DNA from 4 places in the Actinomadura sp. 1N219 genome. Region 4 is predicted to be linked to each of the others. Evidence: riboswitches for the same ligand, from Rfam matches in the RefSeq annotation. Region 4 holds a riboswitch; each other region holds the start of a gene.

Region 1 (7,218 bases), on a different contig from region 4:
CGTCGGTCGTGCGGGCCAGGCGCGGGACGACCTCGGTCGCGGCGAACGCCAGCACCCGTCCCACGAGGTCACGACGCTCCTCGGGCGCCTGTGCCGCCACCTGCGGGACCGCGTCCGGTCGCCAGCTGGCGTCCTCCATCGCCTGGACGAGCGAGCGGGCCGCGGCTTCGGCGGCGTCCACGTCGGCGAGCGCCTCGCTGCCGTCCTCGGTGAGGCCGAGCGCCTCGCGCAGGCCGGGCAGCGTCTCGCGCCCTGACCACATCTGCCGCGCCCGCAGCATGGCCAGCACCAGGCCGACGCGGACCGACCCCTCCGGCGCCTCGCCGAGGACGTGCAGGCCGTCGCGGATCTGCGCGTCCTTCACCTCGCACAGCCAGCCGTCGACGTGCAGGATGAAGTCGTCGAACTCGGCGTCGTGGGGACGGTCGTCCAGGCCGAGGTCGTGGTCGAGTTTCGCGGCCTGGATCAGCGTCCAGATCTGGGCGCGGATCGCGGGGAGCTTCGCGGGGTCCATCGCGGCGATGGTGGCGTGCTCGTCGAGGAGCTGTTCGAGGCGGGCGATGTCGCCGTAGGTCTCGGCGCGGGCCATCGGCGGCACCATGTGGTCCACGAGCACGGCGTGCGCGCGGCGCTTGGCCTGCGTGCCCTCGCCGGGGTCGTTGACGAGGAACGGGTAGATCAGCGGGACGTCGCCGAGCGCCGCGTCGGTGCCGCACGACGCCGACATGCCCGCCGCCTTGCCGGGCAGCCACTCCAGGTTGCCGTGCTTGCCGACGTGCACGATCGCGTGCGCGCCGAACTCGTCCGAGAGCCACCGGTAGGCGGCCAGGTAGTGGTGGCTGGGCGGCAGGTCGGGGTCGTGGTAGATCGCGATCGGGTTCTGCCCGAATCCGCGCGGCGGCTGCACCATGACGACGACGTTGCCCGCGCGCAGGGCCGCGAGCACGATGTCGCCGTCCTGGACGAACAGCTCGCCGGGCGCCGGGCCCCAGTGCCGCTCCATCTCCTCCCGCAGATCCGGTGGGAGGGTGCGGTGCCAGCGCTCGTAGGACGCGGCGGAGATCCGGACGGGGTTGCCCGCGAGCTGCTCCTCGGTGAGCCAGTCCTCGTCCTGCCCGCCCGCCGCGATCAGCGCGTGGACGAGCGCGTCCCCGTCCTGCTCCGCGACTCCGGGGAAGCCCTCGCCGAGGTCGTATCCCGCTTCGGCGAGCCGGGCCAGGAGCCGGACGGTGCTCGCCGGGGTGTCCAGCCCCACGGCGTTGCCGACGCGGGAGTGCTTCGTCGGGTACGCCGACAGCATCACCACCAGGCGCCGCTCGGCGGGCGGGGTGTGCCGCAGGCGGCCGTGCCGGACGGCGATGCCCGCGACCCGCGCCGCCCGCTCGGGGTCGGCGGCGTAGACGGTCAGGCCGTCCTCGCCGGTCTCCTTGAACGAGAACGGGACCGTGATGATCCGTCCGTCGAACTCGGGGATGGCGACCTGCGACGCGGCGTCCAGCGGGGACAGGCCGTCGTCGCTCGCCTCCCAGTCGGCCCGGGGCATGGTGAGGCAGAGTCCTTGCAGGATCGGGACGTCCAGCTCGGCGAGTGCGCCGACGTCCCACGCCTCGTCGTCGCCGCCCGCCCCGGCCGCCGCGGGCCGCGACCCGCCCGCCGCGAGGACGGTCACGACCAGCGCGTCCACCTCCCGGAGGGTGGCCAGCAACTCCGGCTCCGCCGCGCGCAGGGACGAGCAGAACACCGGCAGCGGCCGTCCGCCCGCGTCCTCCACGGCGGCGCACAGCGCCTCGACGAATGCGGTGTTCCCGGCCACGTGATGGGCGCGGTAGTACAGCACCCCGACCACGGGGCCGTCGGAGGCGCGGGACGCGCGCTCCAGCCGTCCCCAGGTGGGGGTGGGCTGAGGCGGCGCGAAGCCGCGGCCGGTGAGCAGCACGGTGTCGCAGAGGAAGGCGTGCAGCTCCGTCAGGTTGCCGGGGCCGCCGTGCGCGAGGTAGGCGTGCGCGTCGGCGCACACGCCGCCGCTCACCCCGCCGCCGAGCCGGGACAGCTCCATCAGCTCCGCGTCGGGCGCCTGCTCGCCGCCGAGCACGACCACCGGCCGCGGGCCCGCCAGCAGCGCGTCCAGCCCGTCCTCCCAGGCGCGCCGCCCGCCGAGCAGCCGGACGACGACGAGATCGGCGCCCTCGACCAGCTCCGGCAGGTCGTCCACGGCGAGCCGCGCGGGATTGCCGAGCCGGTAGGCGGCGCCGGACGCGCGGGCGCTCAAAAGGTCGGTGTCGGATGTCGAGAGCAGCAGCACAAGTCGTTCCGGGGGGTGTGGGGGGTCGGCCCCCCACGCGTGACGGGTGCGCTCCTGCGCGGACGTGTCGGCGGACACGGCGGATCCTCCCCTGGGGTCCTCGCCCCGGTCGCGGGTGTCACGACGGCGGGAGTGTCCTGGCTTCCGGATCAGCGCTCGCCCCGGCCTTCCCGTCCACGAGGGACAGTGGCCTCAAGCGGGGGTCGCTCCCCGGTGACAGTGGCGGGACCGCGCCGGATTCACACCGGCTTCCTCCATTGTCGTCGTCGTGCAGAAGCGTACGGCAGCGCGAGCCGCCCGCAAACGGGGGTTAGCATCCTCATCGTGCCGAATGTCCATGCGGTGGGGAGAGCGCGCGCCGACGCGTGCCCCGGAGCTCTGCAGACGCACGACGCAGCCGACGGCCCGCTGGCGCGCGTCCGCGTCCCCGGCGGGGCGGTGTCCGCCGCGCAGCTCCAAGTGCTCGGCGCCGCCGCGCGCGAGCTGGGCCGGGACGTCATCGAGCTGACGTCCCGCGCCAACCTCCAGCTGCGCGGCGTGCGCGACCCGGCGGCGCTCGCGGCGCGCCTCACGGCCGCCGGGCTGCTGCCGTCGGCGTCCCACGAGCGGGTGCGCAACATCGTCGCCTCGCCCCTCGGCGGGCGCGGACGGCACGGCCGCCTCGCGACCGACCCCCTGGTCGCCGCCCTCGACCGGGCGCTGTGCGCGCGTCCCCGGCTGGCCGGGCTCCCGGGCCGGTTCCTGTTCGCGCTGGACGACGGCACCGGCGACGCGGCGTCCCTGGACGCCGACCTGACGATGACCCCCGACGGCCTCCTCCTGGCCGGAACCCCGCTCGCCCCGGCGTCCGCCGATCCCGTCCAGACCATGATCGCGGCGGCGGAGGCGTTCCTCGACGTCCGCGGCGGCGCCTGGCGGCTGGCCGAGGTGCCCGGCGGGGCGGGCCTCGTCGCGGAACGGCTCGGCGGAGTCCCGGCGGACGGGAGGCACGTCCCGGACCCGCCCGCCCCGCACGCGGGGATCATCCGGCAGCGGGACGGGCTCGCCGCGCTGGAGGTCGTGCCGCCGCTCGGGCGGATGTCGGGCGCGCAGGCCGAGGCGCTCGCCGACGTCGCGGGCGAGGCGCGCCTGACCCCGTGGCGGAGCGTCGTCCTGCGGGACCTGCGACGGGACGAGGCCGAACGGGACGCGGCCCGCCTCGCGCGGCGGGGATTCGCGACCGATCCCGGCTCGCCGTGGGTCGGGGTGACGGCGTGCACCGGCAGCCCCGGCTGCGCGAAGTCGCGCGGCGACGTGCAGGGCGAGGCCCGCCGCTGGGTGGACGGCCTCGACCGCGCCGCACCGATCCCCGTCCACTGGGCGGGCTGCGACCGGCGCTGCGGGATGCCGCGCGGCCCCGTCACGCTGAAGACCGTGGACGGCGAGGAGCGATGACCGACTACATCCGCGACGGCGCGGAGATCTACCGCCGGTCGTTCGCGACCATCCGCGCGGAGGCCGACCTGTCGGATCTGCCGGACGACGTGGCGCGGGTCGCCGTCCGCATGATCCACGCCTGCGGGATGACCGACCTCGTCGACGACCTCGCCTGGTCGCCGGGGGTCGTCGCGCGGGCGCGGGCCGCGCTGCTGGACGGCGCGCCGATCCTGTGCGACGCGCGGATGGTGGCGGCCGGGATCACCCGGGCCCGGCTCCCCGCCGGGAACGAGATCGTCTGCACGCTCGGCGACCCGCGCGTCCCTGAGCTGGCGGCCCGGCTCGGCACGACGCGCAGCGCGGCGGCCCTCGACCTGTGGCGGGACCGCCTCGACGGCGCCGTCGTCGCGGTCGGCAACGCGCCGACCGCGCTGTTCCGGCTGCTGGAGCTGGTCGGTCAGGGCGCGGCGCGTCCGGCCGCGGTCCTCGGGATCCCGGTCGGGTTCATCGGGGCGGCCGAGTCCAAGGAGGCGCTCGCCGCGAGCGACCTGCCGCACCTGGTGGTGCGCGGGCGGCGCGGCGGCAGCGCGATGACGGCGGCGGCGGTCAACGCCGTCGCCAGCGAGGCGGAGTGATGACGGGACGGCTCTACGGCGTGGGCGTCGGGCCCGGCGACCCCGAGCTGGTCACCGTGAAGGCGGCCCGGCTGATCGGCGCGGCGGACGTGGTCGCCTACCATTCCGCGCGGCACGGCCGCAGCATCGCCCGCGCCATCGCGGCGCCCTACCTGCGCGGCGGCCAGGTCGAGGAGCAGCTCGTCTACCCGGTCACCACCGAGACGACCGATCACCCCGGCGGCTACAAGGGCGCGCTGGAGGAGTTCTACGCCGACTGCACCGCCCGGCTCGCCGCGCACCTCAACGCGGGCCGGACGGTCGTCGTCCTGAGCGAGGGCGACCCGCTGTTCTACGGCTCCTACATGCACCTGCACAAACGGCTCGCTCCCCACTACCCGGCCGAGGTCGTGCCGGGCGTCACCTCGCTCAGCGCCGCCGCCGCCGCGGCGGGACGCCCGCTGGTGGAGCGCGAGGAGACGCTGACCGTACTGCCAGGCACGCTCCCCGGCGACGAGCTGACCGAACGGCTGCGCTCGGCGGACGCGGCCGCCGTCCTCAAGCTCGGCCGGACGTTCCCCAAGGTCAGGCAGGCGTTCGAGGACGCGGGGCGGCTCGGCGACGGCTGGTACGTCGAACGGGCCGCCACCGACCGGCAGCGGGTCGAACCGCTCGCCGACGTCGACCCGGCGGACGTCCCGTACATGTCGCTGGCGTTGCTGACGAGCCCGGCGGAGCAGACGTTCACCGCGCCTTCCCCGGCGCGGCCGGAGGGGCCGGGAGGGGTCGCGGTCGTCGGGCTCGGCCCGGCGGGACGGCCGTGGCTCACCCCGGAGGCGCAGGACGTCCTGGCGTCGGCCACCGACCTCGTCGGCTACGGCCCCTACCTGGACCGCGTGCCGCCCAACCCCCGCCAGCGGCGGCACTCCACCGGCAACCGCGTCGAGGCCGACCGGGCCCGGCACGCGCTGGCGCTCGCCCGGGACGGCGCCCGCGTCGCCGTCGTCTCGTCCGGCGACCCGGGAGTGTTCGCGATGGCGACCGCAGTGCTGGAGGCGGCGGCGGAGGACGAGTTCGCCGGCGTGCCGGTGCGGATCGTCCCGGGCCTGACCGCCGCCCAGGCCGTCGCCGCCCGTGCGGGCGCGCCGCTCGGCCACGACTTCTGCGTCCTGTCGCTGTCGGACCTGCTCAAACCCTGGGACGCGATCGCCCGGCGGATCACCGCAGCGGCGGAGGCCGACCTGGTGCTCGCCCTGTACAACCCGTCGTCGAGCCGCCGCAGGCACCAGCTTCCGGCTGCCCGCGACCTGCTGCTGGAACACCGTTCGCCGGAGACGCCGGTGGTGATCGGACGCGACGTCGGCGGCCCCGAGGAGAGCGTCACCGTGACGACGCTCGGCAAGCTCGACCCCGACCTCGTCGACATGCGCTGCCTGGTCATCGTCGGATCGTCCACGACCCGGGTCACCGGCCGCGGCGTGGTCTACACGCCCCGCCGCTACCCCTGAGCCCAGCGCGCGGCGGCGGCCGCGTCCCCGGTCTCCGCGACGCCGCCCGGGACGGGCGGGCGATCGACCATGATCACCGGCAGCCCGGCGTCCCGCGCGGCGGCGAGCTTCGCGCGGGTCATCGCGCCGCCGCTGTCCTTGGTGACCAGCACGTCCAGCCGGTGCTCGCGGATCAGCGCACGCTCGCCGTCCACCGTGTAGGGGCCGCGGGAGAGCAGCACGCGCACGTTGGACGGGACGGGCGGCTCCGGCGGATCGACCGACCTGGCGAGGAACCACACGCCGGTGCGGGCCGCGAACACCGGGAGGCTGCGCCGCCCGGTGGTGAGGAACGCGCGGGCGCCGTCCGGCAGCGCGGCGGCGGCCTCGCCGAGCGAGGGGACGCGGTGCCACTCGTCGCCGTCCCCCTCACTCCAGCCGGGGCGGCGCAGCGCGAGCAGCGGCACGCCGGCCAGCTCGGACGCCCGCGCCGCCGAGGCGCTCATCCGCTCCGCGAACGGGTGCGTGGCGTCCACGAGGCGGTCGATCCGGTGCGCGCGGAGCCACGCCGCCAGCCCGTCCGCGCCGCCGAAACCGCCGACGCGCACGTCCCCGGCGGGCAGCCGCGGGTCGGTGACGCGCCCGGCGAGCGACGACACGACGTGCACGCCCGGGACGCCGGACAGCCGCGCCGCGAGGTCCCGGGCCTCCGCCGTGCCGCCGAGGATCAGGACGCGCCTCACACCCGCTGCCGCCCGGCGCTGTAGAGGTGGCTGTCGGGGAACGCCGACGCCGTCAGCACCCGCCCGACGACGATCACGGCGGTGCGCTTCACCCCGGCTTCGCGCACCAGGCCGGCGATGTCGGCGAGGGTGCCGCGCAGGATCAGCTCGTCCGGGCGGCTGGCGCGGGCGACCACCGCGACCGGGCAGTCCGCGCCGTAGTGCGGCAGCAGCTCGGCCGTCACCTCGCCGATGCGCTGGACGGCCAGGTGCAGCACCATCGTCGCGCCGCTCGCGCCGAGGGTGGCGAGGTCCTCGCCGGCCGGCATCGGCGTGGCCCGCGCCGCCGTCCGGGTCAGGACCACCGTCTGCCCGACGCCCGGCACGGTCAGCTCCCGCCCCAGCGAGGCCGCGGCCGCCGCGAACGCCGGGACGCCCGGGACGATCTCATGCGGCACGCCAGCCGCGTCCAGCCGCCGCACCTGCTCGGCCACCGCGCTGAACACCGACGGGTCGCCCGAGCACAGGCGCGCCACGTCCAGCCCGTCCCGGTGCGCGGCGATCAGCTCGGCGGCGATCTCGTCCAGCGTCAGGTTCGCGGTGTCGACGAGCCGGGCGCCCGGCGGGCAGGCGTCGAGCAGGTCGCGCGGCACCAGCGACCCCGCGTACAGGCACAC
Region 2 (7,218 bases), on a different contig from region 4:
CCCCGAGATCCTCCAGCACATCGGCCGCGGTGTGGAGACCGCGGTCCGCGACATCGGCACCGGCACGGGCACCGCGGTGGGCGAGGTCGGCAGGGGCGCGAAGGGCGCCGTCCAGGACGTGGGCCGGGGCGCAGGCGGCGCAGTGGAAAGCGTCGGCGAGGGAACAGGCGGAGCCGTCCGGGACGTAGGCCGAGGCGCGGGCGGAGCCGTCCAGGACGTCGGCCGGGGCGCGGGCGGAGCCGTCCAAGACGTGGGCCAAGGCGCAGGTGGAGCCGTCCAGGACGTCGGCCAAGGCGCAGGCGGAGCCGTCCAAGACGTGGGCCAAGGCGCAGGTGGAGCCGTCCAAGACGTCGGCAAGGGCGCAGGCAAAGCAGCCCAAGACGTAGGCGCAGGCACCGGACGCGCAGCCGAGAGCACCGGACACGCAGCCGAAAACGCGGGCAGAGGCGCGGGCGGAGCAGCCGAGAGCGCCGGGCGCGCAGCCGAAAACGCGGGCGAAAGCGCAAGCGAGGCGGTCAACGGCACCGGCGACGAGGACGACACACACGAAGCCAAGTCCGACAGCGAGGAGAGCACGGACCTCCAGACCGCCCTGCACGGGACCGAGGAGTCCGTACGTGATCTCGGCCGGGCACTACTCCGGATGATCTCCCAGCAGCCCGCTCATCCGAAAAGGAGCCGACCGACCATGACTCATGACGGGCTCCCAGACGCAGAACGCCGCCGCACAGCCGACATCCTCTTCACAGCCAAGGTGAAAGCCGACGAACTCCGCTTCGATGTGGCCCCCGAAGTCTCGGTCGTGTTCACGGGGAACGCCAGCGGCGACTCCACGTCCGGCAGCGACCGCACCAACCTGCCAGACAAGGTCGAAGAGAACACCACCTACCGCGACATCGAAATCCACTACGCCATCGCGGCAAAACTGGACGCCCCTGACTCACCCTGAGTCGCGGACACACCGCACCGGACGGCCTACCAGGTGGCGGGGAACATGCGGTGCCTGAGAAGCGCGTCCACCTGCTCGGTGGCGTGCTTGGCGTCGCCGCAGGGCGAGAGGTAGCCGTGCCTGCCTCGTCCGGCCTCGTAGTAGCTCCAGGTACCGCCAGGCGTGGCGCGCACGCTCACCGCCACCTTGACGTGGTTGTCCGGGCTGAACGCGAAGACCCACAGCAGCGGCGGACGGATGGGGACCTCCTCAGCCTGGTAGACCTTGACGCACCTGTAGCCCTTGGACGCGACCGCCACGTCGAGCAGATCGAGGTAGTGAATCGCCGTGGCCCGCCCCAGACGCGTCCGCCACCGCAGCACGAACAGCTCCGCCCGGACGTTCAGCGGCCGCAACGAACCCATACGACCTTCCCCTCCCCGTCGAGCGACCGGACACCCCAGTCGCGGACGAGTTGCACCACCAGCAGCAGCCCCCGCCCGCTCGTGGACGCGTGGTCCTCGTCCCGGACGACCGGCGTCCCCACGCCCTCGTCCCCGACCTCGATCACGACCAGATCGTCCCGCTTGTCCGGGAAAACCCGCACCACGATCTGCCCGAATCCGACGTGCTTGTACGCATTCGTAACCAGTTCCGTAACCACGACCCGTCCAACGTAGTCGTCGTCGCACCCCAGTTCACGGAACCGCTCACTGAGATAGCGCCGCGCCTTGGCGGGCGCCTGGTCCGTCGGCTCCAGAACAAGCGCCGGCCTCTCCGGCGCAAAAGCCCCTGCTGTCATCGCTCCGCCCTCTGAACGTGTTGGGTCCTCATTTCTCTCAGTAAGCCACCCATCGACAGAGAGTTATTGTTAACCTTCGGAAAGACACAACATCTCGTCAGCGATCTTGTCGTTTCGGTAACGAGCGGTTTCGGCCGGTTGAGGAGTGACGATCATGGCATCCCCCCGACGACGTGCAGTGACGTCACCCGCGCTGGCGGCTTTTGGACGCCAGTTCAGGCGGTACCGAGAACGTGCTGGGTTGAGTCAGGCCCGCGTCGGGCAGCGCACCGGCAAGACCGCATCCTTCGTCTCGCAGGTCGAGAGCGGGAAGAAACGGTGCAAACGCCAGTTCGTCGAGATCATGGACCCGGAACTCAAGGCGGGCGGCGTCCTGCTCAACCTCTACGACGACCTCGCCAGGGACGACGGGCGCCTGGGCGTCCCTACCTGGTTCGACTGGCCCGAGGTAGAGGCCGAGGCCAACGTACTGACTTGGTGGGAGCACACCATCATCCCCGGCCTCCTCCAGAAAGAGCGCTACGCTCGCGCCTTCCTAGGGACCGATGAGAAGGTAGCGGCGCGCATGGCCCGTCAGGAGATCCTTACGCGCGATGTCCCCGCTCCCACCACTCTGCTTGCATTCGTGAGCGAGAATGCGCTCAGCACCCTCACCGGTTCGCCAGAGATCATGAGGGAGCAGCTAGAGCACTTGATAGTAATGAGCGAGCTACCGAACGTCACGATCCAAGTCGTCATGCACGATGATGGTGTTCCTGCCGCGACCGGTGGGGCGTTCATTCTCGCGACAATGAACGACCGGAGCGAGGTGGCGTATCTTGAGACGACAGTACGCGGCATCACGACCGAAGACGAGAACGATCTCACTGGGCTAGCTCAAGCTCTGAGGACATTGGGAAGCAAGGCTCTCCCGGCGAACATGACACGGGAGATGATAAGAAAGGTGATAGAAACCAAATGGACTTGAGCAACCTCACTTGGCGCAAAGCCATGAAGAGCGGCGAAAATGGTGGCGCTTGCGTAGAGGTCGCCAGCGATCCTGAGACCGTGGCTATCCGCGACAGCAAGGATCCTGAAGGCCCCAAACTCACCATGAGCCACACCGATTTCCGCCGCCTCACTCAGATCCTCAACAACATCTAGTAGCAAGCCGGTCTCCAGGAATGAGGTCGAGAAATGGACCTAAATCACTCCGCGTGGCGCAAGGCAAGCAAGTCCACAGAGAACGGCGGAGACTGCGTAGAAGTTGCCGCCGTTACTGAGAGTGTGGCCGTTCGGGATAGCAAAGATCCCGATGGGCCTAAGCTCATCCTGAGCCGCAGCGACTTTCGGCGTTTCGCGGAGACCCTCAAGGGTGAGTGTCTTCCATCCTGAAGCTGCAGGTGGGTGCGCGTGTTAGCTGGGAAACATTCCGGTGGCGTTGACGAAGGAACCGGTCACGGCGTCGGCCTTGTCGGAGGCGAGGAACGTGGCCAACTCCGCGATGTCGGCCAGGCGCGGTGAGCGGCGAAGCATCCGCATCTCATCCAACTGAGTGAGAAGTCCCTGAAAGGCCGCCTCATCCGCAAGGTTCAGGTTGTGGTCGGCCGTCCAGAGCTTTTCCGGCGACAAGGTGTCGGGAACTCCGGCCACCCACATGCCGAGGACGCGGACGCCGTGCGGCCCGACCTCGGCCGCGAGATTGCGGATGAAGGTGTCGATCGCCGCGTCGGCCGGTCCCGTGTTGCCCATCATCGGGCTGCCGTGAGCTGAGCCGCTGTTCAACGCCAGTATCACGCCGGATCCCTTTTCGATCATGTGCCGGGCCGCCGCCCGCGCGGTGATGAAGCTCGTCGTCACCCCGGTGGTGATGGCACGGGTGAAGTCGGCGGTGGTCATCTCGGCCAGCGGGATCCCCTGCACGTCCCCGCGCGTGATGAGGTTCAGGGACACATCGATGCTGCCTGCCGCGGCGACAACGCTCCTGGCGTGCTCGTCCACGGCCCGCTCGTCCAGGGCGTCGACCACGGCCACCTCAGCGACGCCACCGGCATCGGTGATCTCTCCGGCCACCGCATCGAGCTTGTCGCGGGTCCGCCCGGTCAGGAAGACTTTCGCCCCGTTGCGGGCGAAGGTCTTGGCGATACCGCCACCGAGCGAGCCGCCCCCGCCGTAGATGATGGCGTTCTTGTTCTCGAGCATGCTCATAACTCCCGTCGTCGCGCAGTCCGGTGATCACCATCACTCAGGTCATTCCGACCTTATCCAGGGTGACGTACGCCTGGATTTGACTCTTTCTTTGAGCCGCCCCCGGTGGTTGGTACCGCGTGCGTGCGGACGTGGGGGTGGGCGGGGTGGTTGTGGCGTGTTTAGGACACGAACCGCGCTGACATGAGCGGCATCTCATGGGTGTACGTGATCACCTCACTTACGGGGGAAAAGCTCATGCAAATCCGCACCAGAGGGCGCGCCGGCAAGGTCGGCGCGATGGCGACTGCCGCGGTCTTCGCCGTGACCGCGCCGGTAATGGCCGGGGGGCTCGTCTCACCGGCGCAAGCGACTACGGGGACGACGCCGTCCAAGGCGCCTGCGCAGGCGTCGCAACTGCGAGGGGAATGGAAGTCGCTGACCGACCGCCAGCCAGTGGACGGCGACGACGGCGGCGTCAGCGGCTATGCGCACCGGTACTGGTCCGGCGATGCCGGCGACACCTGGGCGGAAGTCAGGTTCAGGGCCCGTGGCGAGAAATGGGGCGTCGCCAACAGCACGGGCACAACGGCCTACTTCTTCGCGTGGGTCAACAACAAGATCTACTTCCAGTGGAAGCTCAAGCCCAACGAGCGTAAGAACTGGACCGGCGGCTTCCGCGAGGGGCTCCCGGTCAAGATCCAGGTCTGCGTGAACAGCCGAGGCTGCGCCACGCAGGACAATCTCCGCACCTGACCAGCGCCTTTGGTTCAGGGAGGACGTCCCGGACGTCCTCCCTGAACGGCGTGGACGTCACCGGGTCACGTGGTCTTGAACGAGGAGATCTTGTTGTTCAAGCCGGTGAGCTCGATGTCGTGGTCGCGGTATTTCTTGAAGTGCTTGCCGTCGTATCCCTTGCCGTTCCATGCCTTCATGTCGCAGCGGTTGCGGGTGACGAATGAACTTGCCCTGTCATTCCAGCCGAGGTCGCCGAGATCCGGCTGGACGCCGTCCACGTCCCCCTTCTTTTTCGTGCATTTGCCCTCGGACCCCAGCCTGATCGACGGTTTGGCGTAGCCGCTCGGGTCGTAGAGGATGACATGCACTTTCCATGCCGACGTGGCCTGCCTGGCATTGGCGTAGGCGTCGGCTTCCTGCTCGGTCTGGAAGCACCTCATGGACGTGGTGTCCATCTCGGCCACGCACTGCTGGTGCGTGGCCGTCTCCATGAGGGTGGAGCCCGTGACGGACGGGGCGGCGGCGGCCGACGCGCCCAAGGCGAGAACGGTCGAGGTAAGGGCGGCGACACCGGCGCCGACGATGCCCAGTCTGGCGGTCGTGGAAATGGCACTCATGAATGAGCCCTCCGGAAATGCTGGCATGCGAAACAGAATCGACGTCCTTGAAAGGGACGTGCCGGGTTCAGCGGCAAACGGCGCCAGCCCGCTGAGATGGGGAGCGTGAATCACCACGGTCACCGCACATGCGCCCATTAACAAGATCATTGGCCGCATTCGGACAGACCATGTCACCGACTCTGGAATCGTCACATTCGCGGTCAGCTCAACCACTGGGTACGTCGCGCCTGGCTCTCGCGGGCGCCGGAGCGGCTGGTGGCGCGAGCGGCCGCCGGGGACGCCGGGGACGTCGCGGAGTCGGGCCGAAGGCCGTCGCGTTCACTGCGAGGCGCTCGCCTGAGTTCACCGGGTCGAGGTGTCGATAGACTCCGGATTGCGGACGGTTCACTCGGTTTCGAGTGTCGTAAGAGGGAACCCGGTGCGAATCCGGGACTGCCCCGCAGCGGTGAGTGGGAACGACCGCCGTCATCACGCACTGGGCCTGACGGCCTGGGAAGCGACGGTTAGTAGGACGCTTCTTCCGGGAAGCGATGCCCGCGAGTCCGAAGACCTGCCTCCGCCCGCGCGCCGCCCGGCGCGCGGTGGTCTGCGGCCTCGCGGGAAGGTCAGCGGCGTACGGTCCATCGTGCGCACCTCCCCGCGCGTCCGCCAATGGCACAGCGAGGGAAAGCGCCATGAACACGACGATCCTGGGATATCCCCGAATCGGGCCGCGCCGGGAGCTGAAGTTCGCCACCGAGGACTTCTGGGCCGGACGCGCCGACGCCGACGCGCTCGCCAAGACGGGTGCCGAGCTGCGCGCAAACGTCTGGACGAGCCTGCGCGACGCCGGTCTAAACGCGATCCCGTCCAACACGTTCTCGTTCTACGACCAGGTGCTCGACACGAGCGTGCTCGTCGACGCCGTCCCCGACCGGTATCGCCATCTGCGCGGGCTCGACCGGTACTTCGCGATGGCGCGCGGGGTGCAGGACGTCCCGCCGCTGGAGATGACGAAGTGGTTCGACACGAACTACCACTACATCGTCCCGGAGCTGGGCCCGGGCACGCGGTTCCGGCTGGCGGACGGCTCGGCGGCCAAACCGCTGGTCGAGTACCGGGAGGCCAAGGCGCTCGGGATCGAGACGCGGCCGGTGCTCGTCGGGCCGCTCACCTACCTGCTGCTGGCCAAGCCGGCGGAGGACGCGCCGGGCGAATTCCGGCCGCTCGATCTGCTCGACGGGCTCATCGACGTGTATGCGGAGGTGTTGGAACGGCTGGCGGGATCGGGCGCCGAATGGGTTCAGCTGGACGAGCCCGCCCTCGTCGCCGACCGCAGCGAGGAGGAGATCGCGGCGCTCGCTCGTGCGTATGCGCGGCTGGGGCGGTTGACGAGCAGGCCGCGGCTGATGGTCGCCACGTACTTCGGCACGATCGGCGCGGACGCGTTGCGCGTCCTGGCGGGCAGCCGTGTCGAGGCGGTCGGCCTGGACTTCGCGGCCGGGCCGGACAACCTCGACGTCCTCGCGTCGGTCGGCGGGCTGCCGCGCAAGACGCTCGTCGCCGGTGTGGTGGACGGACGGAACGTATGGCGCGCCGACCAGCGCCGCGCCAAGGCCACCTGCGCGTCGCTGCTCGGGCTCGTCGATCAGATCGTGGTGAGCACGTCGTGCTCGCTGCTGCACGTCCCCATCGACCTGGACGCCGAGACCTCGCTCGACCCGGGCGTCCGAGGACGGCTCGCGTTCGCGCGGCAGAAGGTCGCGGAGGTCGTCGCGGTCGGGCGGGCGCTGCGCGAAGACGGCCCGTTGCAGGGGCTGGAGGACGGCCCGTCCCCGGCCGAGACGCCGGCGCCGCCCGCGAGCGTTGACCAGGGCGTCCGCGCCCGGCTGGACTCGCTCGGCGACGGGACGGGCCGCGGCGACCGCGCCGTCCGGTTCGCCGCGCAGCGGGACGAGCTGGGCCTGCCCGCGCTGGCGACGACG
Region 3 (7,218 bases), on a different contig from region 4:
GCGTGGGCGCACTTCGCCTGCCACGCCGCGCAGGACCTGCGGCACCCGAGCCGGGGGCGGCTTTTCCTGCACGACCACCGGACGCGCCCGTTCACCGTGCTGGACATCTCGCGGATGCATCTGCGGCACGCCCGGTTCGCGTTCCTGTCGGCCTGCGAGACCGCCCGCGGCGGACGGCGCCTGCCGGACGAGGCGCTGCACCTCGGCGGCGCACTCCAACTCGCCGGATACCAGCACGTGATCGCCACGCTGTGGCCGGTCAAGGACGCCGTCGCGGCAGAGGTGACCGCCGACGTGTACGCCAGGTTGCACACGTCCGAGGGCTCGATCGACACGGCGCGGGCGGCGGCCGCCGTCCACGAGGCAATGCGGACCCAGCGCGACCGCCACCCCGACGACCCGGCGCTGTGGGCCGGCTACGTCCATTTCGGCCCTTGAACCAGCTCAGGGCACGGCGAGGACGTCCCTGCTCGTCACCTGCGGTGTTCCGCCGGGAGGACGGTGATCTGGGGGTGGCCGCTGCGGGGGTGCTCGACGACTTCGGCGTCGACCCGGTAGACGTCGGCGAGCAGGTCCGGCGTGAGCACGTCCCCCGGCGGTCCCGTCGCGACGGTCCGGCCCGCGTTCAGGACGTGGAGGCGGTCGCAGAACGAGGCGGCCAGGTTGAGGTCGTGCAGGGCGGCGACCGCGGTGACGCCGAGCCGGCGGACGAGGTGGAGGGCGTCGGTCTGGTGCCGCAGGTCCAGGTGGTTGGTCGGTTCGTCCAGGACCAGGACCCCGGTTCGCTGGGCCAGCGCGCGGGCGATGAGGACGCGCTGCTTCTCACCGCCCGACAGCCGGTCGAAGGGCGCGTCGACCAGGTGCGCGGCCTCCAGCTCCGCCAGCGACCCGGTGATGATCTCGCGGTCGTCCGTGTCGTCGCCTTGGAAGGCGCGTTTGTGCGGGGTGCGGCCCATCGCGACGACGTCGTACACGGTCAGCTCGAAGTCGCCGGGTGTCTCCTGCAGGACGGCGGCCAAGCGCCGGGCTAGGTGCTTGCCCGGCATGCGCCAGATGTCCTCGCCGTCCAGCAGGACCCGCCCCGAGGTGGGGCGCCGGGCCCGGTAGAAGGTGCGCAGCAGGGTGGACTTCCCGGCGCCGTTGGGGCCGACGAGCCCGACGATCTCCCCCGGCGCCGCCGTCAGGGAGACGGCGTCCACCAGCGTCCGGCCGTCGACGACGACCGTCACCGCTTCGGCCCGCAGCGTCCCGGCCGGTGGCCCGGCGCCCGTGGCGGGCGTGCCCGTGGGGGTCGCGTCCATGCTCACCGCGCCGCCTTCCGCCGCATCAGGAAGAGGAAGAAGGGGCCGCCGACGAGCGCGGTGAGGATGCCGACGGGGATCTCCTCGGGACTGATCAGGGTCCGCGCCGCCAGGTCGGTGACGATCAGGAACGCGGCGCCCAGCAGGGCCGCGGCCGGCAGCGCGCGGCGGTGGTCGGCGCCGACCAGCAGCCGCACCGCATGGGGCATGATCAGCCCGACGAACCCGATCGAGCCGCTGACCGCGACGATCGCGCCGATCATCAGGGCGACCAGCGCGAACAGCGCCCCGCGGAAGCGGTGCACGTCCAGTCCGAGGGCCGCGGCCGCCTCCTCCCCGGCCAGCAGCAGGTTCAGGGGACGGGACAGGCCGAGCAGGACCGCCGTGCCCGCGAGCACCACGGCCGCGGGGATCCACAGCACGGTCCAGGTGGTGCCGGCCAGGCCGCCGAGCATCCAGCGCAAGGCCGACTCGGCGGCGCGCGGGTCGCCGGAGGTGAGGACCAGGTAGCTCGCGACCGCCGTGAGCACCTCGGCGGTGGCGACTCCCGCCAGTACCAGGCGCACCGTGGTCATCCGCCCGCCGGAGCGGGCCAGGAAGTACACCAGCACCAGGGCCAGCAGGGCGCCGCCGAACGCGGCGAGCGGCAACGAGAACATCCCGAACCACGCCATGGGGAACACCACCACGAGCACCGCGCCGACCATCGCGCCCGAGGACACCCCGAGCAGCATGGGGTCGGCCAGCGGGTTGCGGACCACGGCCTGCAGGACCGTCCCGCAGACCGACAGGCCCGCCCCGACCGCCGCGCACAGCAGCACCCGCGGCAGCCGGACGTCCATCACGATGGTCTCGCGGACCGGCGGCCAGTCCGGGTCCGCGAGCGCGGGATGCACCTGGTGGAGCAGGATGCCCCAGACCTGGCCGGGCGGGATCCGCACCGAGCCCGCGGCGATTCCCGCCGTGGCCGCCACCAGCACCAGCGCGCCGAACAGCGCCAGGACCAGCGGATAGGGAACGCGGACGCGGCCGCGAGGGGCGGCGGCGACCGCCGTCCGTCCGCGGGAGACGCGGGGCTCGGCGACGCCGGTCATGTGAAACGGTCCGGGTGCAGCTGCCGGGCGAGCGACTCGACCGCTCCGGCCGCCCGGACGCCCGTCACCGTGGACGACAGCGGCAGGACCGCGAACCGCCTGTTCTTGATCGCTGGAACGTCCTTCAGCGCGGGGCTGGCCAGCAGGAATCTCCGCTTGGCGTCGGCGGACTGGTCTCCGTAGTCGTAGATGACGATGACCTCGGGCGCCCGCGCGGCCAGCTGCTCGAACGAGACGTCCCCGTAGGCCTTGCGCACGTCGGAGAACAGGTTGGTCCCGCCCGCCAGCCGGATGATCTCGTTGCCGATCCCCGCGCCGCCCGCCGTGAACACGGTCTTGTCGCCGCTGTCGTAGACGGCGACCTTGACCGGCGTCGCGGCGGGCGCGGGTTCGGCGAGCCGGGCCTCGACCCGGTCCAGGACGGCGCGCAGCGAGGCGATGCGCCGCTCCGCCCGGTCCGGCACGCCGAAGATCTTGGCGACGGTCCGGATCTCCTCCTCGACCGTGGCCATGGTCACCGGGCCCCTGGGGCATTCCTCGACGTTGAGGTGGGTGTCGATCCCGGCCTTCTTCAGGGCGGCCCGGCCGCGGCCGTCCTTCTCCTCGAACGTGCTCGCCCATCCGCCGTAGACGAAGTCGGGCTCGGCCGCCAGCAGCGTCTCGTAGGACGGGTACTCCTCGGACAGCACCTTCACCCGGTCGAAGGCGGCCTGGAACTCCGGGAGGATCCGGTCGTCGAGGTAGCCCGTCCCGACCATCGACTTCTCCAGGCCGAGCGCCAGCATCACCTCGGTCGCGTGCTGGTTCAGCGACACCGCGCGCCGCGGGGGCCGCTGGTAGGTCGTCGTCACCCCGCAGTTGGCCACCGTCACCGGGAAGCCGGGCGGGGCCGCGTCCGCGCGGTCGTCTCCGGCGCGTCCGGTGTCACCGCCGCATCCGGCGATCAGCAGGACCGCGACGAGCGTCGCCGACGCCCGGGCGCGGATACGGGTGCCGAAACCGACGGTCGCCACGGCAGTCCGGCGTGCGGTCGTCCGGCGTGCGGTCGTCCGGCGCGGCGCCGGGCGTGTCGAGCCCTTGGGCATGCAGCCCTCTCCTCTCTGGGGAGATCCGCCCCAGTCCTGTCGAGGAGGCGACCGCGTGAGTCTCCTGGCTCTCGGGTCGATGCTCGTCCCGGCCTTCCCGCCCGCTCGCGCGGGCAGTGGCGTCGTCGGGATCCGCTCGCCGATCACAGTGGCGGGACCGCGCCGGAATCGCACCGGCTTCCTCGTCCGCCATCGCCTACACCGCACATGGTGACACATGTCATGGCAATGAGTACGGAAGTGTTACCCGTCCCGGCCCATGACCTGGGTATGCGTGATCTTGACAGCCGCGGGAGCGGGACCGTACCGTCCCCCCTGTTCCGCGGTTGTCCGAGGGAAATCCGGTGAGAGGCCGGTGCGGACGCGCCACTGTATCCGGGTCGGCGAACCCGGGAGCCAGGTCACTCGGACCACCGCGACCTCACCTGTCCGGGACGCGCAAGATCCCTCATGGAGGTGCCGTGGGTTCGCCGCCGGTTCCAGACGGCCGCCTGAACGACGCCTATCCGTTCACCGCCGTCGTCGGCCTGGACGACCTGAAGCTGGCGCTGCTGCTCAACGCCGTCTCCCCGCGGGTCGGCGGCGTGCTGGTGCGCGGCGAGAAGGGCACCGCCAAGTCGACGGTCGTCCGCGCGCTTGCTGCGCAGCTTCCCGCCGTCGACACGGTGGCGGGCTGCCGGTTCGCCTGCGATCCGGACGCGCCCGACCCGTCCTGCCCGGACGGCCCGCACGAGCGGGGCGTCCAGCCGGTGCGGCGGCCGTCCGCGCTGGTGGAGCTGCCGGTCGGCGCGTCGGAGGACCGGGTCGCCGGGTCGCTGGACGTGGAGCGCGCGCTGACCGAGGGCGTCAAGGCGTTCGAGCCCGGCCTGCTCGCGGCGGCGCACCGCGGCGTCCTGTACGTGGACGAGGTGAACCTGCTGCACGACCACCTCGTCGACCTGCTCCTCGACGCGGCCGCGCTCGGCACCTGCTACGTGGAGCGCGAGTCGGTCTCGGTCCGGCACGCGGCGCGGTTCCTGCTCGTCGGGACGATGAACCCGGAGGAGGGCGAGCTGCGCCCGCAGCTGCTCGACCGGTTCGGGCTGACGGTGGAGGTGCGGGCGTCGCGGGAACCGAAGGAGCGCGCCGAGGTCGTCCGGCGGCGGCTGGCGTTCGACGCCGACCCGGCGGGCTTCGCGGCGCGCTGGGCCGCCGACGAGACCGCTCTCGCCGGGCGCATCGCGGCCGCCAGGGAGCGGCTGGCGGGCGTCCGGCTGCCGGACGAGCGGCTGGAGCAGATCGCTGCGGTGTGCGCCGGGTTCGAGGTGGACGGCCTGCGCGCCGACCTCGTCACGGCGAACGCCGCGCTCGCGCACGCCGCCTGGCACGGCCGCGACGAGGTGACGACGGACGACGTCCGCGCCGCCGCCCGCCTGGCGCTGCCGCACCGCCGCCGCCGCGACCCGTTCGACGCCCCGGGGCTGGACGAGTCGCTGCTGGACGACCTGCTCGGCGAAGCCTCTCCCGACGATGACCCGCCACCCGGCGGCGACGATGGAGGCACGGGCGGGAGCACCCCTCCTCCCGAGGGCGGCGAGGGCGGAGCCGAGCCGCCCGCATCGGCGCCGGAGGACGGCGACCGGCCCGGCGGGGCGAACGGAGGCGGCGAGCGGGTCGCGTCCGCCGCCGAGCCGCACGCGGTGCCGCTGCTGGAGGTTCCCGGGGTCGGCGACGGCGTCGCGGGACGCCGGTCGCGGTCGCGGACGCCGCGCGGCCGCGTCGTCGGAGCGCGCCGTCCGGCCGCGAAGGTCCGCGACCCGCACGTGGTGGCGACCATGCTGGCCGCCGCACCGCACCAGCGGGCGCGCGGCCGGACGGGCGCCGGGCTCGTGCTGCGGCCGGACGATCTGCGCGAGTCCGACCGCGAGGGCCGCGAGGGCAACCTCGTCCTGTTCGTCGTGGACGCCAGCGGTTCGATGGCCGCGCGCCGCCGCATGACGGCGGTGAAGACGGCGGTGCTGAGCCTGCTGCTGGACGCCTACCAGCGCCGCGACAAGATCGGCCTGATCACCTTCCGGGGCCGGACGGCCGACCTCGTGCTGCCGCCGACGTCGTCGGTCGAGGCGGGCGCGGCGCGGCTCCGCGCGCTCCCCACCGGCGGGCGCACGCCGCTGGCCGCCGGGCTGGTCCGGGCCGCCGAGGTGCTGCGCGCCGAGCGGCTGCGCGACCCGGCGCGGCGCCCGCTGCTCGTGGTCGTCACCGACGGCCGCGCGACCGCCGAGGGCGACGTGGCGCGGGCCGCCGGGCTGCTCGCCGGGACGGCCGGGATCGTCGTCGACTGCGAGGACGGCCCGGTCCGGCTCGGTCTCGCCGGACGGCTCGCGGTCCGGCTCGGGGCGCGGCTCGTCCCACTCCGCGACCTCGACGGGGTCGTGCGCGATCAGCGGAAGGCGGCCTGAGATGCCCCAGGGGAAGCCCGTGTCCGTCCCCGACGACGGCCTGACCACGCGGCAGCGCCGCAACCGGCCGCTGCTGATCGTCCACACCGGCGCCGGGAAGGGGAAGTCGACGGCCGCGTTCGGGATGGCGCTGCGGGCGTGGAACCAGGGCTGGCCGATCGCGGTGTTCCAGTTCGTGAAGTCGGCGAAGTGGCGGATCGGCGAGGAACGCGCGCTGCGCGTGCTGGGCGACAGCGGCGAGGGCGGCCCGGTCGCGTGGCACAAGATGGGCGAGGGCTGGTCGTGGATCCGGCGGCCCGGCGCCGAGGACGACCACGCCGCCGACGCGCGGGAGGGCTGGGCGCAGATCAAGCGCGACCTGGCCGCCGAGGCGCACCGCTTCTACGTGCTGGACGAGTTCACCTACCCGCTCAAGTGGGGCTGGCTCGACCTGGACGACGTGGTCGGGACGCTCACGTCCCGCCCCGGCGACCAGCACGTCGTCATCACCGGGCGGGACGCGCCCGCCCGGCTCGTCGAGGCCGCCGACCTCGTCACGGAGATGGGCAAGGTCCGGCACCCGATGGACGCCGGGCAGAAGGGCCAGCGGGGCATCGAGTGGTGACCGCCCGCGTCCCGCGGCTGGTGGTGGCGGCGCCGGCGTCCGGGAGCGGGAAGACGACGGTGGCGACGGGGCTGATCGCGGCACTGCGGGCGCGCGGCCTGAGGGTGTCCCCGCACAAGGTCGGCCCCGACTACATCGATCCGGGTTATCACGGGCTCGCGGCCGGGCGCCCCGGCCGCAACCTCGACCCGTGGCTGGTCGGTGAGGAGCGGATCGCGCCGCTGTTCCTGCACGGCGCCGCCGGGTGCGACGTCGCCGTGGTCGAGGGCGTGATGGGCCTGTTCGACGGGCGCGGCGACGGCGACTTCGCGTCCACGGCCCATGTCGCGAGGTCGCTCGCCGCGCCCATCGTGCTCGTGGTGGACGCGGCGCGGCAGAGCCGTTCGGTCGCGGCGCTCGTGCACGGCTTCGCGTCGTTCGAGCCGGGCGTCCGGGTGGGCGGGGTCGTCCTCAACCGGGTCGGGTCGGACCGGCACGAGGAGCTGTGCCGGGGCGCGCTGGAGGCGGCGGGGACGCCGGTGCTCGGCGCGATCCGCAGGGACGACGCCGTCGTGACGCCGTCCCGGCATCTGGGCCTGATCCCGGCGGCCGAGCGCGGCGCGGAGGCCGTGCGCGCGGTCGACCGGCTCGGCGGCCTGGTCGCCCGCTCCTGCGACCTGGACGCGCTGCTGCGCCTGGCCGCCACCGCTCCCCCGC
Region 4 (7,218 bases):
GGCGGCCGGTCAGGGCGCGGCGGCCCGCGAAGCCGAGGAGGGCGGGGAGGAGGGTCAGCGCGATCAGGACGGCCACGGCCACGGTGAACGCGGCGGCCAGGCCGAGCTGCGTCAGGACGGGGATGTCCACGACGGCGAGCCCGGCGAGGGCGATGACGACGGTCAGCCCGGCGAAGACGACGGCGGATCCGGCGGTGCCCGTCGCGTGCGCGGCCGCGTCGGCGGGGGCGCGTCCGTCCAGGACCTCCTGGCGGTAGCGGGCGATGACGAACAGCGCGTAGTCGATCGCGACGGCGAGGCCGAGCATCAGCGCGAGCGCCAGGGTGTCGGAGCTGAGCTCGACGAACGCGCTCGTGGCGCTGACGGCCGACAGCCCGATGACGATGCCGATGATCGCCGTCAGCAGCGGCAGCCCGGCCGCCACCAGCGAGCCGAGCGTGACCAGCAGGACGATCGCGGCGGCGGCGACGCCGAGCAGCTCGCCCGCGCCCTCCTCGGGGGGCGCCACGGCGTCGCCGCTCATCTCCACGCGCAGGCCGGGAGCGGCCGCCGCCGAGCGGAGCGCGTCGCGGTCCGCGCCGGTCAGCTCGTACTCGGGGACGCGGTAGGCGACTTCGGCGAGGGCGATCCGGCCGTCGCCGGAGACGGTGTTCCGGGCGTAGGGGGAGGCGACGTCGGCGACGTCCGGCGCTGCCTTGATCCGGGCCACGGCGCGCTCGACGGAGGCGCGGTTCGCGGGTTCGGTCAGCGCGCGTCCGGCGGGGGCGGCGAAGACGACCCTGGCCGTCGCGCCGCCGCTGGCGGCCTGCGGGAACCGGTCCTTGAGCAGGTCGTTCGCCCGCTGCGACTCGGTGCCGGGGACGGAGAACGTGTCGGGCGCCGGCTCGGACAGCGCGGCCGCTCCCGCCACGGCGACCACGAGCAGCCCGGCCCACAGCAGCGCGATCAGCCGGCGCCGCCGGAAGCAGAACCGGCCGACCCGGCTCAGGAACACCGCCATGACACCCACCCCTTTTTCGCTATTAGAGTAGGAAGTGTTAGTGAACTAGCGCTTTCTGTCAAGCCGGGGTGAACGCGAACGTGCCGCCCCTCCAGGGAGGAAAGGCGGCACGTTGTGGGTGGGCGCTGCGGTTACGTCCGGACGGCGGTGCCGAACGTGGCCGTCCGCGCGTCGCCGTCGAGACGGCTCAGCCCCGCGTTCTCCAGGACGCGGACGGACGCCGGGTTCGACAACTCGACCGTCGCGACCACCGACTCGACGCCCGGCGCGGTCAGCGCGAACGCCACGATGGCGCGCGTCGCCTCGGTCGCGTAGCCGCGGCCTCGCCGGGACGCGACGACGCCGTACCCGAACTCGACGACGCCGTCACGAGGCGGCCAGAACAGCCCGACGGCGCCGACGACCTGGCCAGTGGCCTTCTCGATGATCTGGCGCTGGCCGTGCTCCCCGAGCGCGGCGGCGCGGTTCTCGGCGATGAAGCCCGCGATGACGTGGTCGCCTTCGGCGGGGAAGTCGTCCGCCCAGTGGGCCTGCCGCCGTCCGTCGAGGACGGCGGTCACCTCCGCGAGGGTCCACATGCGGAGGACGAGACGATCGGTGAACAGATCTGACAGAGACATGAACGCTCCTGGTCGTGCTGGACGACCGGGCCGCGTTCAGTCCCGCGCGGCCCGGACGAGGGCATGCTGATGACGAAGCACGGCGCAGGCCATATTCATCAACCTCCCTCGTCGTCGGAGCAGCCGCAGCGTACCGTCCCTCGGGCGCGGCGCGCCGTCCCCTAGGGCTTGGACGGGATGTAGGGCGGGGCCACGCCCCAGCCCCAGTGCGGCAGCGGGGCCTCAAGGGGCGGTTTCGCGTCCGGTTGCGAGTTGGCGAGGGCGATGCGCGTCCCCCACTCGATGTAGGACGTGAACGCGGCGCGGAATTCGGGATCGTCCGGGAGGCCGACCTCGTCGGCGGCGTCCATGAGGAGGGTCACCCAGCGGCGGCGCTGCGGTTCGGTGATGGCCTTGCCGAGGTGCTGCCGGACCATGTGGTGGTACCCGCCGCGCTCCCGGGTGTAGCGCTCCGGGCCGCCGAAGACCTCGCCCAGCCAGTGCGCGACCCATTTCGGGTGGTCCGGGGCCATGTGCTCGAACAGCGGGCGGAGGAGGTCGTCCTTCAGGACGTTCGTGTAGAACGCCTCGGTGAGCCGTTCGAGCGCCTCGCCGCCCGCCCAGTCGTACATCGTCGGGACGGACGACCCGGCGCCGCGCACGGACGTCCGCTCGTAGTGCCGCATCTCCTCGATCTGCTGGACGTACGGCTTGATCTCGGCGAAGAAGGCGGGGAAGTGCTCGCCGCCCCGGAAGCCCTGCATGTGGTCGTCGGCGGACGTCCAGCCGATGCGCAGGATGTAGGACGAGGGTTCCTCGACGCACCGGGACAGCTCGTAGTCCACGCATTGCGGCGCGGCGGCCAGTGACGCGGACGCGCGCGCGTAGGCGGCCTCGAACTCGTCCGTCCCGGACGGGTCGATGCGGTAGCGGACGTACTCGACGATCATTGGACCCCCTGGGCTGCGACCGGTCGGGTAATCACTGTAATCCTGTAATCACCCGACCGGAAGCGCAAACCGGGCGGTCAGTCGCCGGACGCGGGCGACCGGCGGAACCAGGCGACGGCCCCACCCGCTGCGGCCACCACGAGCGCGATCAAACCGATCCACAGCCAGCCTGACGAGCCGCCGCCCGAGTCCTCGGAGGACGCGGCGTTCGACGGGGACGCGGCAGGGACGACGGGCTGCGAACTCGCGGCACCCGGCGAAGCCGTCGAACCGGCCGAACCGGCTGACGAGCCTTCCACCGTGAACTTGTAGCTGCCCGACACTGGATGGCCGTCCACCGACACGACACGCCAGCCGACCGTGTACTTCCCGTTCGGCAGCGCGCCGTTGACCGGCTGGGTGACCTTGTTGTCGACGGCCTTGGCCGTCCCCGCCTGGTGCTGCTTGCCGGACGCGTCGGTGAGGATCACGCGCGGCAGCCGGATCGTCTCCGTGTAGGTCAGGACGATCTGCGACGGGGCCGCGACCGACGAACCCTTCTTGGGGTTGGCCGCCGTCAGCGCGGTGTGCGCGGACGCCGGCGTCGCGGACATCGCCAGCACCGTCCCCACGGCCAGCGCACCGGCCGCGACCCGTCCCGCCGCGACCCGTCCCGCCGCGACCCGTCCTGTCGCGATCCGTCCTGTCGCGATCCGTGCTGTTGCGCGGGTCATGAGCGGCTCCGGGCGCGGTTCAGGCCGTAGCCGCCGACCGTGAGGCCGAGGGCGCCGACCGCGATGCCGATGCCGCCGAGGAGCCGCGCGGTGCCGTCATCGGCGGACGCGGTGGCGGCCGGCTTCGTCTTCGCGCTCGCGGTCAGCCCGACCGCCTCCTGCTGGCCCTTCGGGACGAGCTTGAGCACGGGCGCCGGATGCTCGGGCTCGGCCGCGCCCGCGGCGGGCGGCGGCTGGTCCCACTTGACGACCTCGCCGTTGGAGTACGTCTGGTCGGCCTTGAACATCATCTCTCCGGTGTTCGTCGGCAGCGGTCCCAGGGAGACGTCGAACTCCTGGAACGTCCCGGGGTCGATCTTGCCGCCGGACCAGGTGATCTTGGTGACGGCCTCGGTCTGCTCGCCGCCGTGGGTCTTGAGCGGGGTCGCGAGCTTGGACTTCTCGGCCTTCACCGTCCAGCCGGGGACGGGACGGACCGACACCGACGACAGCGGATGCTCGGCCGGCAGGTGCACCACCAGCTTGGTCGTGGACGCGTTGTCGCGCTCGTTCGGCACCCGGAACGCGACCTTGGTGTAGCCGCCCTGCTCGGCGGTCTTCGGGTTGACGGTGACGTGCGCGGACGCGGCCGTGGCCAGCCCGACCACGGACACGGCGGCGAGGCCCGCGACGGCGCCCAACCGGCGGGCGCCCCGAGGGAGGACATGGGAAAGAGAGAGCATGGCGAATATCCGTTCGAGTGTACGGGGAAATCCGGAAGCGCCGGGAATCGGCGTCCGGTGACGTACGGCGCTCGCTCAGTGCGAAAGGAGCGCCCTCGAACGCGATGGAGGACCCCGCCGGACGACCTGATGCCGCAGCGTGCGGCCGACCGCCGTGACCGCGGCCGTCGCCGGCACGGCGGGGATGCGCGGCGGAGCGGCGACGGGTTCGACGGCGAGGAGGGCGAGCAGCAGCCGGATCGGCCGGTCGGCCGCGCCGGCGACCCGCCGGGCCAGCGACCACGCGGCCCGCTCCCCGCGCCGCAGCCACCATGCCGCGATCAGCGCCGCGACGGTGTGCGCGAGCGTCATCGTCGTGCCGCCCGCGGCGTGCGCGACGGGGACCAGGATGTCCGAGCCCGCCATCGCCGCGTCGGAGACGGAGGTCTGGTGCATCCCCGCCTGGTGCAGGGCCGCCGCGCGGAGCGCCGGATCCTGGAGGGCCGCCGCTGGCGCGTTGATCGGGTCGGTGGCGCCCGTGAAGAGCGCGTGCAGCGCGAACTGGCCGCCCAGGAGGCCGCCGAGGATCGTCGCCAGCGACCGTTCGTGGCCCGCCAGCAGGAGCGTCACGCCGAGCACCGCGCCGAATCCCGTCAGGACCGCCCACATGGGGATCGCCGTCCCCGACGCGAGGACGTGCCCGGCGGTCGCCAGCGTGACGCACACGGTGGCGAACACCACCGCGCGCGCTGTTCGGAAGCCCGGTTGCGGGGGACGCGGGGACATGGCGCAACCATCGTCCCACCACATCCGCCGTCTGGGTAGTCGGCCCCGCGATCTTTCGACACGCCCAACATCTTGGGGTGATGCAAAGATCGTCAACTACATGTAGGGTTCAATCCCGTGCTGGTTCGCCCCCGCCGCTGGTCGGCGGGGGCGTCGCAAGAGGGAACCCGGTGCGAGTCCGGGACTGCCCCGCAGCGGTGAGCGGGAACGACCGCCGTCTTACGCACTGGGCCGGAATCCACCGGCCTGGGAAGCGACGGCCAGTAGGACGCGTCTTCGGTTTTGGAGGCGCGGCGCCCGCGAGTCCGAAGACCTGCCCGCACGATGATCCGAGGGTCGCCCCTCGGATCGACACGTCCAGGCTTCGCGGGTGGGCCGGGGGCGGAGCGCGGCGTGCCCATCGGTTGACGCCGGCGTCCCGTTCGCATGCCGTCCGCGAGGCGGCTGCGAGGGGAGAGAGCACGTGACACAGGACCTGGCCGTACGGGTGGAGCCGGGCACGACGGCGGGCACGGCGGCGGACGCGCGCGTCGCCGCCGAGGTCGGGGCGGCCTGCGACGGGGTGCCGGACGTCGACGCGGGACGGGTGCTGGCCGCCGTCCGCACGGGAACGGACGGGCTGGACGCGGCGGCCCTGCGCGACCTCGCGATCGGCGAGGCGAGCGCACTGGTGCCCGCCGAACCCGGGTACTCCAAGGTCGCGGCACGGCTGCTCGGCCTGCGGATACGGGACGAGGCGGCGTCCGCCGGGGTCCGGACGTTCGCCGATTCGGTCGCCGCCGCGCACCGGGAGGGTCTGCTCGCGGACGCTCCGGCCGCGTTCGTCGCCGCCGACGCGTCCGCGCTCAACGCCCTCATCGACGGGTCCGCCGACGACCGCTTCGAGTACTTCGGGCTCCGGACGCTCTATGACCGCTATCTGCTGAGGCATCCGCAATCGCGGCTCGTCCTGGAACGTCCGCAGCATTTCCTCCTGCGCGTCGCGTGCGGCCTGTCCGACGACGTGGACGAGGCCGCCGAGCTGTACGGGCTGCTCAGCACGCTCTCGTATCTGCCCAGCTCACCGACGCTGTTCAACTCGGCGGCCCGCCGCCCGCAGCTCTCGTCCTGCTTCCTGCTCGACTCGCCGCGCGACGAGCTGGAGTCGATCTACGAGCGGTACGGGCAGGTGGCGCGGCTCAGCAAGTACGCGGGCGGCATCGGGATCTCGTGGACGAAGGTCCGCTCGCGCGGGTCGCTGATCCGCGGCACGAACGGGCATTCCAACGGGATCGTCCCGTGGCTGCGGACGCTCGACTCGTCCGTCGCGGCCGTCAACCAGGGCGGACGCAGGAAGGGCGCGGCGTGCGTGTACCTGGAGCCGTGGCACGCCGACGTCGAGGAGTTCCTGGAGCTGCGCGACAACACGGGCGAGGACGCGCGCCGCGCCCACAACCTGAACCTGGCCAACTGGATCCCGGACGAGTTCATGCGCCGCGTCGAGCAGGACGGGACATGGTCGCTGTTCGACCCGAAGGAGGTCCCCGAGCTGGCCGACCTCTGGGGCGACGCGTTCGACGAGGCGTACCGGGCGGCGGAGAAGGCGGGACGGTTCGTCCGGCAGGTCCCGGCCCGCAAGCTCTACGGGCGGATGATGCGGACGCTCGCCGAGACGGGCAACGGCTGGATGACGTTCAAGGACGCCGCCAACCGCGCCTGCAATCAGACCTTTGAACCGGGTCAGACCGTCCATCTGTCGAACCTGTGCACAGAGATCCTGGAGGTGACGAGCGACGGCGAGGCGGCCGTCTGCAACCTCGGATCGGTGAATTTGGCCGCGCACGTCGATCCGTCCGGCATTGACTGGGAACGGCTCCGCGCCACCGTCCGCACCGCCATCCGGTTCCTTGACCGGACGATCGACCGCGGCTTCTATCCGACGCCGGAGGCGCAGGCGGCGAACAGCAAATGGCGTCCGGTCGGCCTGGGCGTGATGGGTCTAGCGGACGTCTTCTTCACGCTCCGCCTCCCATTCGACTCCGACGAAGCCCGCGCGCTGTCGACGCGCATCTCCGAGGAAATCGCGCTAGCGGCGTACGACGCGTCTGCCGACCTCGCCGCCGCCCACGGCCCGCTGCCCGCCTACGACCGGACGCGCACCGCCCGAGGCCAACTCCACCTGGACCATTTCCCGGACGCCGCGCCGTCCCGTCCGGCCGAATGGGAGCGGGTCCGGGCGCGCGTCGCCGAGGTCGGGCTGCGCAACTCGCTGCTGATCGCGATCGCGCCGACCGCGACGATCGCGTCCATCGCGGGCTGCTACGAGTGCATCGAGCCGCAGGTGTCCAACCTGTTCAAGCGCGAGACGCTGTCCGGCGAGTTCCTGCAGATCAACGGCTATCTGGTGGACGATCTGAAGTCGCTCGGGCTGTGGACGCCGGCCGTCCGGGAGGCGATCAAGAAGGCGAACGGGTCCGTCCAGGGCCTCGT

What was found. A riboswitch is a leader RNA that binds a small molecule or an ion and turns the genes downstream of it on or off. The one in region 4 is predicted to bind cobalamin.
Region 1: linked by a shared signal. The riboswitch ahead of cobN (cobaltochelatase subunit CobN) and the one ahead of ACH35V_RS00165 (ribonucleoside-diphosphate reductase subunit alpha) in region 4 are both predicted to bind cobalamin.
Region 2: linked by a shared signal. The riboswitch ahead of metE (5-methyltetrahydropteroyltriglutamate--homocysteine S-methyltransferase) and the one ahead of ACH35V_RS00165 (ribonucleoside-diphosphate reductase subunit alpha) in region 4 are both predicted to bind cobalamin.
Region 3: linked by a shared signal. The riboswitch ahead of ACH35V_RS39875 (ABC transporter substrate-binding protein) and the one ahead of ACH35V_RS00165 (ribonucleoside-diphosphate reductase subunit alpha) in region 4 are both predicted to bind cobalamin.

Annotation. Positions count from the first base shown of each region.
Region 1 is NZ_JBIRAY010000024.1:17,573-24,790, reverse strand. It holds gene cobN (cobaltochelatase subunit CobN) at 1-2,302, opposite strand, end outside; cobalamin riboswitch at 2,433-2,557, opposite strand; gene ACH35V_RS39850 (precorrin-3B synthase) at 2,627-3,736, shown strand; gene ACH35V_RS39845 (precorrin-8X methylmutase) at 3,733-4,353, shown strand; gene ACH35V_RS39840 (precorrin-2 C(20)-methyltransferase) at 4,353-5,840, shown strand; gene ACH35V_RS39835 (cobalt-precorrin-6A reductase) at 5,831-6,562, opposite strand; gene cobM (precorrin-4 C(11)-methyltransferase) at 6,559-7,218, opposite strand, start outside.
Region 2 is NZ_JBIRAY010000004.1:38,578-45,795, forward strand. It holds gene ACH35V_RS14970 (hypothetical protein) at 1-949, shown strand, start outside; gene ACH35V_RS14975 (hypothetical protein) at 976-1,353, opposite strand; gene ACH35V_RS14980 (ATP-binding protein) at 1,332-1,730, opposite strand; gene ACH35V_RS14985 (helix-turn-helix domain-containing protein) at 1,885-2,697, shown strand; gene ACH35V_RS14990 (DUF397 domain-containing protein) at 2,688-2,873, shown strand; gene ACH35V_RS14995 (DUF397 domain-containing protein) at 2,907-3,104, shown strand; gene ACH35V_RS15000 (SDR family NAD(P)-dependent oxidoreductase) at 3,126-3,911, opposite strand; gene ACH35V_RS15005 (hypothetical protein) at 4,101-4,652, shown strand; gene ACH35V_RS15010 (hypothetical protein) at 4,718-5,374, opposite strand; cobalamin riboswitch at 5,618-5,827, shown strand; gene metE (5-methyltetrahydropteroyltriglutamate--homocysteine S-methyltransferase) at 5,929-7,218, shown strand, end outside.
Region 3 is NZ_JBIRAY010000024.1:26,696-33,913, reverse strand. It holds gene ACH35V_RS39890 (CHAT domain-containing protein) at 1-438, shown strand, start outside; gene ACH35V_RS39885 (ABC transporter ATP-binding protein) at 474-1,301, opposite strand; gene ACH35V_RS39880 (FecCD family ABC transporter permease) at 1,304-2,395, opposite strand; gene ACH35V_RS39875 (ABC transporter substrate-binding protein) at 2,392-3,480, opposite strand; cobalamin riboswitch at 3,517-3,716, opposite strand; cobalamin riboswitch at 3,816-3,885, shown strand; gene ACH35V_RS39870 (magnesium chelatase subunit D family protein) at 3,942-5,918, shown strand; gene cobO (cob(I)yrinic acid a,c-diamide adenosyltransferase) at 5,920-6,522, shown strand; gene ACH35V_RS39860 (cobyrinate a,c-diamide synthase) at 6,519-7,218, shown strand, end outside.
Region 4 is NZ_JBIRAY010000001.1:28,771-35,988, forward strand. It holds gene ACH35V_RS00135 (MMPL family transporter) at 1-1,000, opposite strand, end outside; gene ACH35V_RS00140 (GNAT family N-acetyltransferase) at 1,132-1,620, opposite strand; gene ACH35V_RS00145 (group II truncated hemoglobin) at 1,782-2,549, opposite strand; gene ACH35V_RS00150 (copper resistance protein CopC) at 2,627-3,262, opposite strand; gene ACH35V_RS00155 (YcnI family protein) at 3,259-3,984, opposite strand; gene ACH35V_RS00160 (hypothetical protein) at 4,060-4,749, opposite strand; cobalamin riboswitch at 4,854-5,085, shown strand; gene ACH35V_RS00165 (ribonucleoside-diphosphate reductase subunit alpha) at 5,213-7,218, shown strand, end outside.